Regions from separate parts of the Microbacterium sp. zg.B48 genome, predicted to be linked through region 1. Evidence: predicted binding sites of a transcription regulator. Region 1 holds the regulator's gene; the other holds the start of a gene.
The links. The regulator HspR, encoded in region 1, represses chaperone genes until heat shock. The targets are predictions, from matches to a motif close to AAGTTGAGTCNNNNNGACTCAACTT.
Positions count from the first base shown of each region.

Region 2: the regulator HspR is predicted to act here: its motif matches at 1,468-1,492, upstream of NQ152_RS02600 (ATP-dependent Clp protease ATP-binding subunit).

Region 1 covers NZ_JANJFE010000005.1:194,074-198,806, reverse strand. Annotated here, with positions in the region: gene NQ152_RS04935 (hypothetical protein) at 1-148, shown strand, start outside; gene NQ152_RS04930 (AI-2E family transporter) at 194-1,258, opposite strand; gene NQ152_RS04925 (potassium channel family protein) at 1,255-1,983, opposite strand; gene NQ152_RS04920 (MmcQ/YjbR family DNA-binding protein) at 2,060-2,464, opposite strand; gene NQ152_RS04915 (heat shock protein transcriptional repressor HspR) at 2,522-3,046, opposite strand; gene NQ152_RS04910 (DnaJ C-terminal domain-containing protein) at 3,100-4,089, opposite strand; gene NQ152_RS04905 (nucleotide exchange factor GrpE) at 4,106-4,723, opposite strand; gene dnaK (molecular chaperone DnaK) at 4,726-4,733, opposite strand, start outside.
Region 2 covers NZ_JANJFE010000003.1:160,259-164,991, forward strand. Annotated here, with positions in the region: gene NQ152_RS02600 (ATP-dependent Clp protease ATP-binding subunit) at 1-1,443, opposite strand, end outside; gene NQ152_RS02605 (UBP-type zinc finger domain-containing protein) at 1,640-2,008, shown strand; gene NQ152_RS02610 (hypothetical protein) at 2,139-2,882, opposite strand; gene NQ152_RS02615 (hypothetical protein) at 2,879-3,058, opposite strand; gene NQ152_RS02620 (glucose-6-phosphate dehydrogenase) at 3,214-4,581, shown strand; gene NQ152_RS02625 (serine hydrolase) at 4,621-4,733, opposite strand, start outside.

The DNA of each region.
Region 1 (4,733 bases):
CCACTTCGTGACCGTCACCGCGGTGTGCGGCGACCGCGAGCGGTTCGGCACGGTGATCGGCGCCGTCGACGATCTGGCGCGCACCCTGCGGATCGTGGATGACCTGGCGGTCGGCGAATCCCCGGAGGTCCTGCGGATCGAGCCCTGAGCCTTCCGCCCGGCCGGTACGCCGCGCTCCGCGGGGCGCTGCGGTTCAGCGCGGCGCCGTGCCGGCGGTGTCCCCGGAGAGCCAGCGCAGCCAGCGCGCGTCCGGGTCGACGTCCAGCACGAGCGCGCGCACGAGCAGGGTGAGCGGGATCGACAGGATCGCGCCGAGCGGGCCGATGATGAAGGTCCAGAAGATGACCGAGAAGAAGCTCAGCGTGAGGGTGAGATCCACCGCGTCGCTGACGAACTTCGGCTGCACCAGGACCTGCAGCACGACGTTGACCACGCTGTAGATCGCGATCACGACGAGCATCAGCGGCCAGCCGCCGACGACCAGGGCCAGCAGTGCGGGCGGGATCAGGCCGATGACGAAGCCGATGTTGGGGATGAAGTTGGTCACGAACGCGAGGATCGCCCACACCACCGGTGCCGGGACCCCGATCGCCCACAGCGCCAGTCCGTCGAGGACCGCGACCAGAGCCCCGAAGGTGGCGTTGACGACGTAGTAGCGGCGTACGCCGGAGTTGAAGAGCCGGATGCGATGGACCACGGGCGTCGCGGCGGTGCCGAAGGCCGCCTCGGCTCGGCTGTAGCGGGCCCCGTCGACGGCCATGAAGATCACATACGCCAGGACGAAGAACATCGCGGTGAGGATCCCTACCGCCGTTCCGCCCACGGATGTCACCGCCGACACGATGCTCGACGGCTCGAAGACGGATGCCGCGGCATCCGAGGCCTCATCGCTCAGGCCCACCGTTCCGAGCCAGTCGACGAAGCCGCCGGCCGCGTCGCGCAGCTGGTCGGTGTAGTCGCCGACGAGTCGGACGAACTGCGTGCCCGCGAAGAACAGCAGCACCCCGAGGACGGCCAGGATCAGGTAGGCCAGGCCGATCACGGCGGTCGTGGCCAGCCAGCGCGGCCAGCGGTGGCGCTCCAGCCCGTGCCGGACCGGGTGGCAGATGATCACGATGACGCCGGCCAGCACGAGCGGGCCGACCAGCTCGCGGGCGAAGAACAGGCCGGCGAGCGCGATCACCGCTGCGGCCAAGCCGAGCAGAAGCCGCAGGGAGGGCGCCATCGCGGGCGGGGGGACCCGGCCGGAATCGCTCATCGTGCGTCCGCGTTCTCGGCGGGCGGGCGTGGCAGGCGAGCGCTGATGTCGTCGATCTTGTGCGCCACATCGCGCAGCTGTCCACGGGTGGCCGGCTCGTCGGCGTCCCGGCCGATGGCCGCCCGCTCCAGCACCCAGGACGCCAGCGTCGCCGTCACCACACCCACCAGCGCGACGCCTCCGCACATCAGCAGCACCGCGATCGTGCGGCCCCACGGGGTGACCGGATAGAAGTCGCCGTAGCCGACGGTCGTGACGGTGACGAACGCCCACCAGATCGCATCGCCGAAGGTCTCGATGTTGGCGCCGGCCGCTCCGCGCTCCGCTTCGAGCTCGGCCAGGGCCGCGACCCAGATGAGCACGGCAGCCGCACCGGACCCGTAGATCGCGATGCGACTGCGCAGCGCGGTGCCCGCGGTCTGCTGCAGCATGTGGACGAGGGTGAGCGCCTTGAGCAGGCGCAGCGGCTTGAGGACCGGAAGGACGACGACCAGAAGGTCGAAGATGTGCCTGCGGAACCACGGACCGCGCGGGTGAGCCAGCCCCAGCCGCACGGTGTAGTCGACGGCGAAACTCACCCACGTCAGCAGGATGAACACGCGTGCGACCAGATAGGCGGTGCCCTGAAGGTCGGCGATCACCTGCCAGGAGTACACCACGATGAAGATCACCGAGGAGACCAGAAGCGGCCAGTAGGTCAGCTGCCGCCACCGCTCCTCGGTCATGCCCGAACTTTAGAACCGGCACCGGCGGGATGCCGGATCCCGCGCGGCGCGGCGGCGACCGCACTGCGCCCCCGCGTCACTCGTGCTCTGCCAGCCAGCCCCGGGACAGCCGCTTGGGCGCCTTCAGAAGCCACGAGTCGGTGATCACCTCGCGCAGGAAGTCCCGCGTGATGATGTCCAGGCGGACCAGGACGGCCGGGTAGCCGTCGAAATGCGGGATGGTGAAGAAGACATCGGGGTACGCGCCGAGCAGCGCCTCCTTGCCCTCCAGCCCGTCCGTGCGCACCCCCACGACGGCGCCCTCCGGCCAGGACCTGCCCAGCTCCGCCAGCGCGGCGAGGTCGGCTTTGCTGGGACCGCGTTCCCAGACGAACAGGCCGTCCGCGGTGCGCCAGCCCGCGCCGCCGCGATGGCCGTCCACCTTCTCGAACGTCTCCGGAAAGCCCAGCGCGATCGTGCGCACATCGGCCAGAGTGGGCATACCGACAGTGTGCTCGCTCCCGCCTCCGCCGCCAAGCCGCTCCGGAGCGCGCCGGACTCAGCCCTGGGTCTCGGCTGCGCCGACTCCGCCGCGCGCGCCCACCGCCTCTTCCGGCGTCCCGTCCGGCGCGTCCGGCGCGTCCGGCGCGTTCTCCAGTGCCAGGCGCGGTCGCCAGACCACGATGTCGGTCGCACGCCGCACCCGTCGGCCCTGACGCAGCGTGATCACCGACCCTGTGGCCCCGGCGGCGAAGACGCGCGCACCGGGGCGGTTCTCCAGTTCGGCGCGCATGCGAGCCTCGAGATCGTTGACCCGATGGTGCAGTTCGCGGACGCGATCTTCGAGCTCGATGATGCGGGCGATCGCCGGCAGGCTCATGCCGTCGGAGGAGAGACGGGCGACTTCGCGCAGCTGCTCCACATGCCGCGTGGAATAGCGGCGCGATCCGCCCCGCGTGCGGGCCGGAACCACCAGGCCGAGCCGGTCATACTGCCGCAGAGTCTGCGGGTGCATGCCGGCGAGTTCGGCGGCGACGGCGATCGCGAAGATCGGGGCGTCCTCATCGATCTCTCGGTCAGCCATCCCTCTCACCTCATCCCGTCTCTCACTGGATCTCGTTGCTCAGCCCCTGCGGGCTATCCGCGCGCCTTCGACATCAGGTCCGAGCGAGGGTTCTCTTTCGGCTCCAGATCGTGGAACCGCTGAAGCGCCTCGCGGGCCGCCTCGTCCAGATGCGACGGCACCGCGACCTGCACCTCGGCCAGGAGGTCTCCGGTGCCTTTCCCGGTCTGCACGCCGCGGCCTTTCACACGCAGCACCCGGCCCGATGGGGTGCCGGGCGCAACGCGCAGCTTCACGGGATCGCCGCCGAGGGTGGGCACCTCGATCGTCGCGCCGAGCGCAGCCTCGGTGAAGGTCACCGGCACGGTGACCCGGAGGTTGAGCCCCTCCCGGGTGAACACCGGGTGCGGTCGCACCGCCACCTGAACGACGATGTCACCGGACTCGCCGCCGTCCGGGGACGGACGCCCCCGCCCGCGCAGGCGAATCTTCTGGCCGTCCGCGACGCCGGCGGGGATCTTCACCTTGAACGGCTTGCCGTCCTCGCCCTGCAGCGTGATCGTCTCGCCGCGGGTCGCGGTGATGAAATCGATCGTCGTGCGGGCGGTCACGTCGGCGCCCCGGCGCGGGCCGCCGTACCCGCGGAATCCGCCCGAGGGCTGGCCGAACCGACCGGAGCCGAAACCGCCGCCCTGCTGCTGGTTGAACATGCTGAAGATGTCGTCGAAGTCCTCCGGCGCCGCCTGGCGGGCGCCACGGCCCTGCCCGAACATGCTGAAGACGTCCTCGAACCCGCCGGGCTGATCGCCCGCCGTGAAACGAGCCCCCGAGCCCATCGCCCGGATCTGGTCGTACTCCTTGCGCTGTTCCGGGTCGGAGAGCACCGAGTACGCCTCGCTGACCTCTTTGAACTTGGCCTCCGCCTTCGCGTCACCCTGATTGGAGTCGGGGTGGTACGTGCGCGCGAGCTTGCGGTAGGTCTTCTTCAGGTCGGCCTCGCTGACGCTCTTATCGACACCCAGGACCTTGTAGAAGTCCTTGTCGAACCAGTCTTGACTGGCCATCCAGTGATCCTCCTGCTTACTCGGCCGGCACCGCGACGACCACCTTCGCGGGCCGCAGTTCGACCGAACCCAGGCGGTAGCCGACTTCGACGACCTCGAGGATCGTCGGCTCGGTGGTCCCCGGTGTCGGCGCCTGGAAGATCGCCTCGTGCTGCTGCGGGTCGAAGGGTTCTCCGACGACGCCGTACGCGACGGCACCCAGCTTCTCGGCCAGCGCGCGCACCTTGTCGCCGATCGCCGCGAGGGGGCTGCCCTCGACCAGATCGCCGTGCTTGTCGGCGCGGTCGAAATCATCGAGCACCGGCAGGAGACCCTTCACGGCCTCGCCCCTGGCTCGTTCGATCTCGCGCTCGCGCTGGTCCTCGGTGCGCCGACGATAGTTGGCGTACTCGGCCTGCAGCCGCTTGAGGTCGACCATCAGGGGCGCATCCGGGTCGGCGGCACCGGCGTCCTCGGACGCGGCATCGACGGTCTGCGCGGCGTTCAGGATGTCCTCGACCGTCCAGCCCTCGTCGGATCCGCCCGGCTGCGAATCGGGGCCGGAGACCTGCGCCTCCGACCCCTCCTCGTCCGGTCGAACCTCGTCGGCAGGCTCGCGATCAGCGCTGTGCTCTTCGAAGTTCTTGTCCGTCATGGCTACTTCT
Region 2 (4,733 bases), on a different contig from region 1:
GTCGCGGATGCGGGATGCCTCTTCGTACTTCTCCGCTCCGACGGCGGCGTTCTTGTCCGCCTCCAGCTCGGCGAGCCGGGCCATCAGTGCCGAGACATCCACCTTGACGCCCAGCCGGAGGCGCAGACGCGCGCCGGCCTGGTCGATCAGGTCGATGGCCTTGTCCGGCAGGACGCGGTCGGAGACGTAGCGGTCGCTCAGCTCGACGGCCGCGCGCAGAGCGTCATCCGTGTACGTGACCGCGTGGTGCTGCTCATAGGCGGGCCGCAGTCCGCGCAGGATCAGCACGGCATCCTCCCGGCTCGGTTCCGCGACGCGGACCGGCTGGAACCGGCGCTCCAGTGCCGGGTCCTTCTCGATGACCCGGTACTCCTTGAGGGTGGTCGCACCGACCAGGTGCAGATCACCGCGGGCCAGGCGGGGCTTGAGGATGTTTCCGGCATCCATCGCACCCTCGCCGCCGCCGCCGGCACCGACGACGGTGTGCACCTCGTCGATGAAGAGGATGAGCTCGCCGGCCAGGCTGGAGACCTCGTCCATCGTGGCGGTCAGGCGCTCTTCGAAGTCGCCGCGGTACCGGGTACCGGCCAGCATGGCGGGCAGGTCGAGGGAGATCACGCGCTTGTCACGCAACTGCTCGGGCACCGCCTCGGCGACGATGGCCTGGGCGAGGCCCTCGACGATCGCGGTCTTGCCCACACCGGCCTCGCCGACCAGCACGGGGTTGTTCTTCGTGCGCCGGCTGAGGATCTCGATGGTCTGCTCGATCTCGTCCTCGCGGCCGATCACGGGGTCCAGCGAACCCGCGCGCGCACGCGCGGTCAGGTCGGTGCCGAACTTGTCGAGCATGGGCGTCTGGGAGGCCGCGGCATCCTGACCCTGCTCGGTCACCGGCTCGCCGGTGGGAGACACGGTCTGGCGCGCGCCCTGAAGCAGCGCGTCCGCCGTGACGCCGGCCTGGGCGAGGATCTGCCCCGCCGGGGCGTCCTGGCCGAGGACGAGCGCGAAGAAGAGGTGCTCGGGGTCGACGTAGGTCGAGCCGGAGGAGCGCGCCACCTGGAAGGCGTGGAAGAGCGCGCGCTGCACGGACGGGGTGATCACGGCGCCTTCGACGTCGGCCGGGTCGGATGACTGCGGCAGGCGCTGCTCGGCGGCGCGCGCGATCGCGGCCGGGTCGGCGCCGATGCGCTGCACCGCGTCCTTGGCGGGCGATTCGCTCACGAGGATGCGCAGCACGTGCAGGGCGTCCAGCTCACGCTGGCCGCGCTCCAGCGCGAAGGCGCCGGCCTGCTGCAGGAACTGCTGTGTGCGCAGGCTCAGGAAGCGTGTCAGGTCGATGGACCGCGACGCGCGGGCGCGCTCACCATCGAGGTAGCGCGCAAGGAACTCGTCGAACGCACTCGAGCCGTTTTCGGCATCCTGGGGTGTGAAGTCTTGGGGCATTGTCTCTGGAATCTCTCCTGATGAAACTTGAGTCTTGCTGTGTCAAGTTTAGGTACTTGAGCCAACTCGTATCAACTTAAACGATCTAGCGCCGAGGGTATTCCCAGCATCCGCGGGGCGGTTCGCTTTCGCACACGCTGTCGTCCGTCTCTCGGTAGCATCGCGGGAAGGCCACATCCTCCGGCGAGGAGCAATCATGACCGAACTGTCGGACTACATCGATCCGAGCGTTCCGCCCAGCGGCGATGGCTGCCTGGAATGCGACGAGACCGGCTCGTGGTGGGTGCATCTGCGCCGTTGCGCGCTGTGCGGGCACATCGGCTGTTGCGACGACTCCCTGAACAAGCACGCGACAGAGCATTTCCGCGCCACGGGGCACCGCATCATCCGCAGCTTCGAACCCGGTGAGGACTGGTTCTGGGACTACGTGGCCAACGAATACGCGCGCGGTCCGCGGCTCGCGCCGCCGGAGAGCCACCCGCTGAGCCAGACCGTCCCCGGTCCCGCCGATCGGGTGCCGGCGAACTGGCGAGCAATCCTCGAGGCCGCGGCCGAGGCGGACTGAGTCGCCTCAATCCGAGAACGAGTCCAGGATCGGCACGCGATCGTGGGCGTCCCCCATGGTCCTGGTCGCAGGAGGAGTGCCCACTCCCGGGGCGGCGTTCCCCGTCGGATGCCGCCGCAGACGTGATCGATCAGCCGTCCGACCCGGGGTCGGTGGTCGGGGTGGGCAGCGGGGCGGGCGCCACGCCCGCGGACGGCCCGAAGCGTATCCACGCGCCGGCCGTGCACTGGTAGAACGCGACGACTTCGGTGTCGATGAAGATGTCCCCGTCGGTCTCGCACGCATCATTCGCCGGTGTGCCGACGCCGAGGGAGATCTGGGTGCCTGGCGCACCTGGCGCACCTGCCTCGCCCGGAGAGCCGGTCTCGCCGGCCGCGCCCTCGGGACCGGTCTGGCCGGTGAGGTGCTCAGCCGCCGCGGCGCGGATGTTGCCGACCTTCACCCACTCCCCGTCCTGGAACAGATAGAGATCGGCGGTGGAGATGTCGATGTAGACCTCGCCCTCGTAGCCCTTGCCGGCGGCCGGGACGCCAGACCCGGCGCGGACTGCGGCACCTGCCGGGAGGATCTCCTCGAGCGCGTCCTCATACTCGTCCGTGCTGGGTTCGCTCGTCGCCGTGGGCGTGGTGATGGGCTCCGTGGTCGGCGCGGACTCGGCCGAGCGTGCGAGCGTTGCACCCAGGAAAGACGCCACGAACGACAGCGCGATGACCGCCACCCCGATCCAGATCAGCGCGGCGCGGGTGATGCCCGGCGCCGCGGCCGGCCGCGGCTCGGCGGGCGCAGCGGGCGGGCGCGTGATCGGTGGCGTCTTCTCGTTCGCGGGCGGATGCGTGACGGGCGGTGTGGGCGGCTGTTCCTCGTCTCCGCTCACGGCCGTTCCCCGCCGGGTGACCGACCCGAGACCGCGGCGGTGCGGGCGTGCGCCGCGGACAGACCGTAGTCGTACTGGTACTCGGCGGCACGTCGCCGCCGCCGCAGGGCGGCGAGCCCTACGGCCGCCGCGGCGGTGGCGATCACGACCGCGGCTGCCCGCGCCTTCGGCTGCATGCCCGACACGGTACGCCCGGAGCAGGCGGCAGGACAACCGTGCGCCGGACGTGGATGACCCCCAGCGAGAACGAGCAGAGCGCGCGGAACTAGCACCGGCGGCGCGTGCGCACCAGGGGGCGTTGCGTCAGACGAGCGCGACCTACCCTCGGCTTGTGACCAAGCGCAATGTGCCGGAGAGCGTCAGCATCCTGATCCTGGGAGCCGGCGGCGACCTGACCAAGCGTCTGCTGCTTCCGGGGCTGGCGAGCCTGCTGTCCGCGCACGACTACGACGTGCAGGTGCTCGGCGCCGCGCAGGAGGAACGCACCGACGAGCAGTGGCGGCAGCTGATCCGAGACAGCTTCGGACAGGTCACCGATCCACAGAACGCCGACCGGTATCTCGAGTCGGCACGGTACATCACCGCCGACGTCACCGACCCCGAACAGCTGCGCCTCCTGATCCAGGCGTGCGACCACACGCCGATCATCTACTTCGCCCTGCCGCCGGCCGTCACCGCCCGCGTGTGCGCGGCCCTGCGGCAGCTCGACCTCCCCGCAGGCACCCGGCTCGCCCTCGAGAAGCCGTTCGGCACGGATCTGACTTCTGCCCGCGCTCTGAACCGCCTCATCGCGCAACTCGTGCCGGAAGAGCAGGTGTTCCGCATCGATCACTTCCTCGGGATGTCCATGGTGCTCAACATCCTCGGACTGCGTTTCGCGAATCAGTTCTTCGAGTCGGTGTGGAACGGCCGCCGCATCGAGCGCATCGAGATCGTGTACGACGAGCTGCTGGGCCTGGAGGGACGCGGCGGCTACTACGACCGCGCCGGTGCGCTGATCGACATGCTGCAGAGCCACCTGCTCGAGGTGCTCGCGCTCATTGCGATGGAGCAGCCACCGCGGCTGAACGAAGTGGAACTGCGATCGAACGCGGCCCAGATCCTGCGCGCGACACACGTCTGGGGCGACGACCCGGCTGCCTCCAGCCACCGAGCACGCTATACGGCCGGCAAGGTGGGCGATCGTTCGCTGCCTTCTTATACGGACGAACCGGGTGTGGACCCGGCGCTGAAGACCGAGACGCTCGCGCAGGTGACGCTCGAGGTGGACACCGCACGGTGGCGCGGCGTGCCATTCGTGCTGCGGTCGGGCAAAGCGATCGGGAATTACACCACGCAGGTCCGCGTGCGCCTGCGGCCGGTCCCGGAGATCCCCGGATTCGGCGGCGCACCGGCCCCCGACTCCATCATGCTCGACCTCAAGTCCGGGGCGGTGGAACTGGGGCTGACGATGAACGGGAGTGGCGATCCGTTCACCCTCGAGCGCAGCACGCTGGTCGCGAAGAAGGAGCTCGGCGACCTCCTGCCCTACGGCCAGGTCCTGCAGGGCATCGTCGAGGGCGACCCGCTGCTTTCGGTGCGAGCCGACATGGCAGAAGAATGCTGGCGCATCTTCGATCCGGTGATCAGCGCGTGGCGCAAGGACGAGGTCCCGCTCGAGGAGTACCCCGCGGGGTCTCTCGGCCCGAAGGGCTGGTGAGCCCGCGCTTTGCCGGGTGGGCCCTTGCACCTTCTCCTGTCAGCTCTCGTCCGCGAATTTCCCGCGAACCGTCCCGTCCATGGCGTCCGCGAGGGCGTAGATCACCGGCCAGGCGCCCTCCGAGCTGTTGCCGAGTACAGTCACCGTGGTGC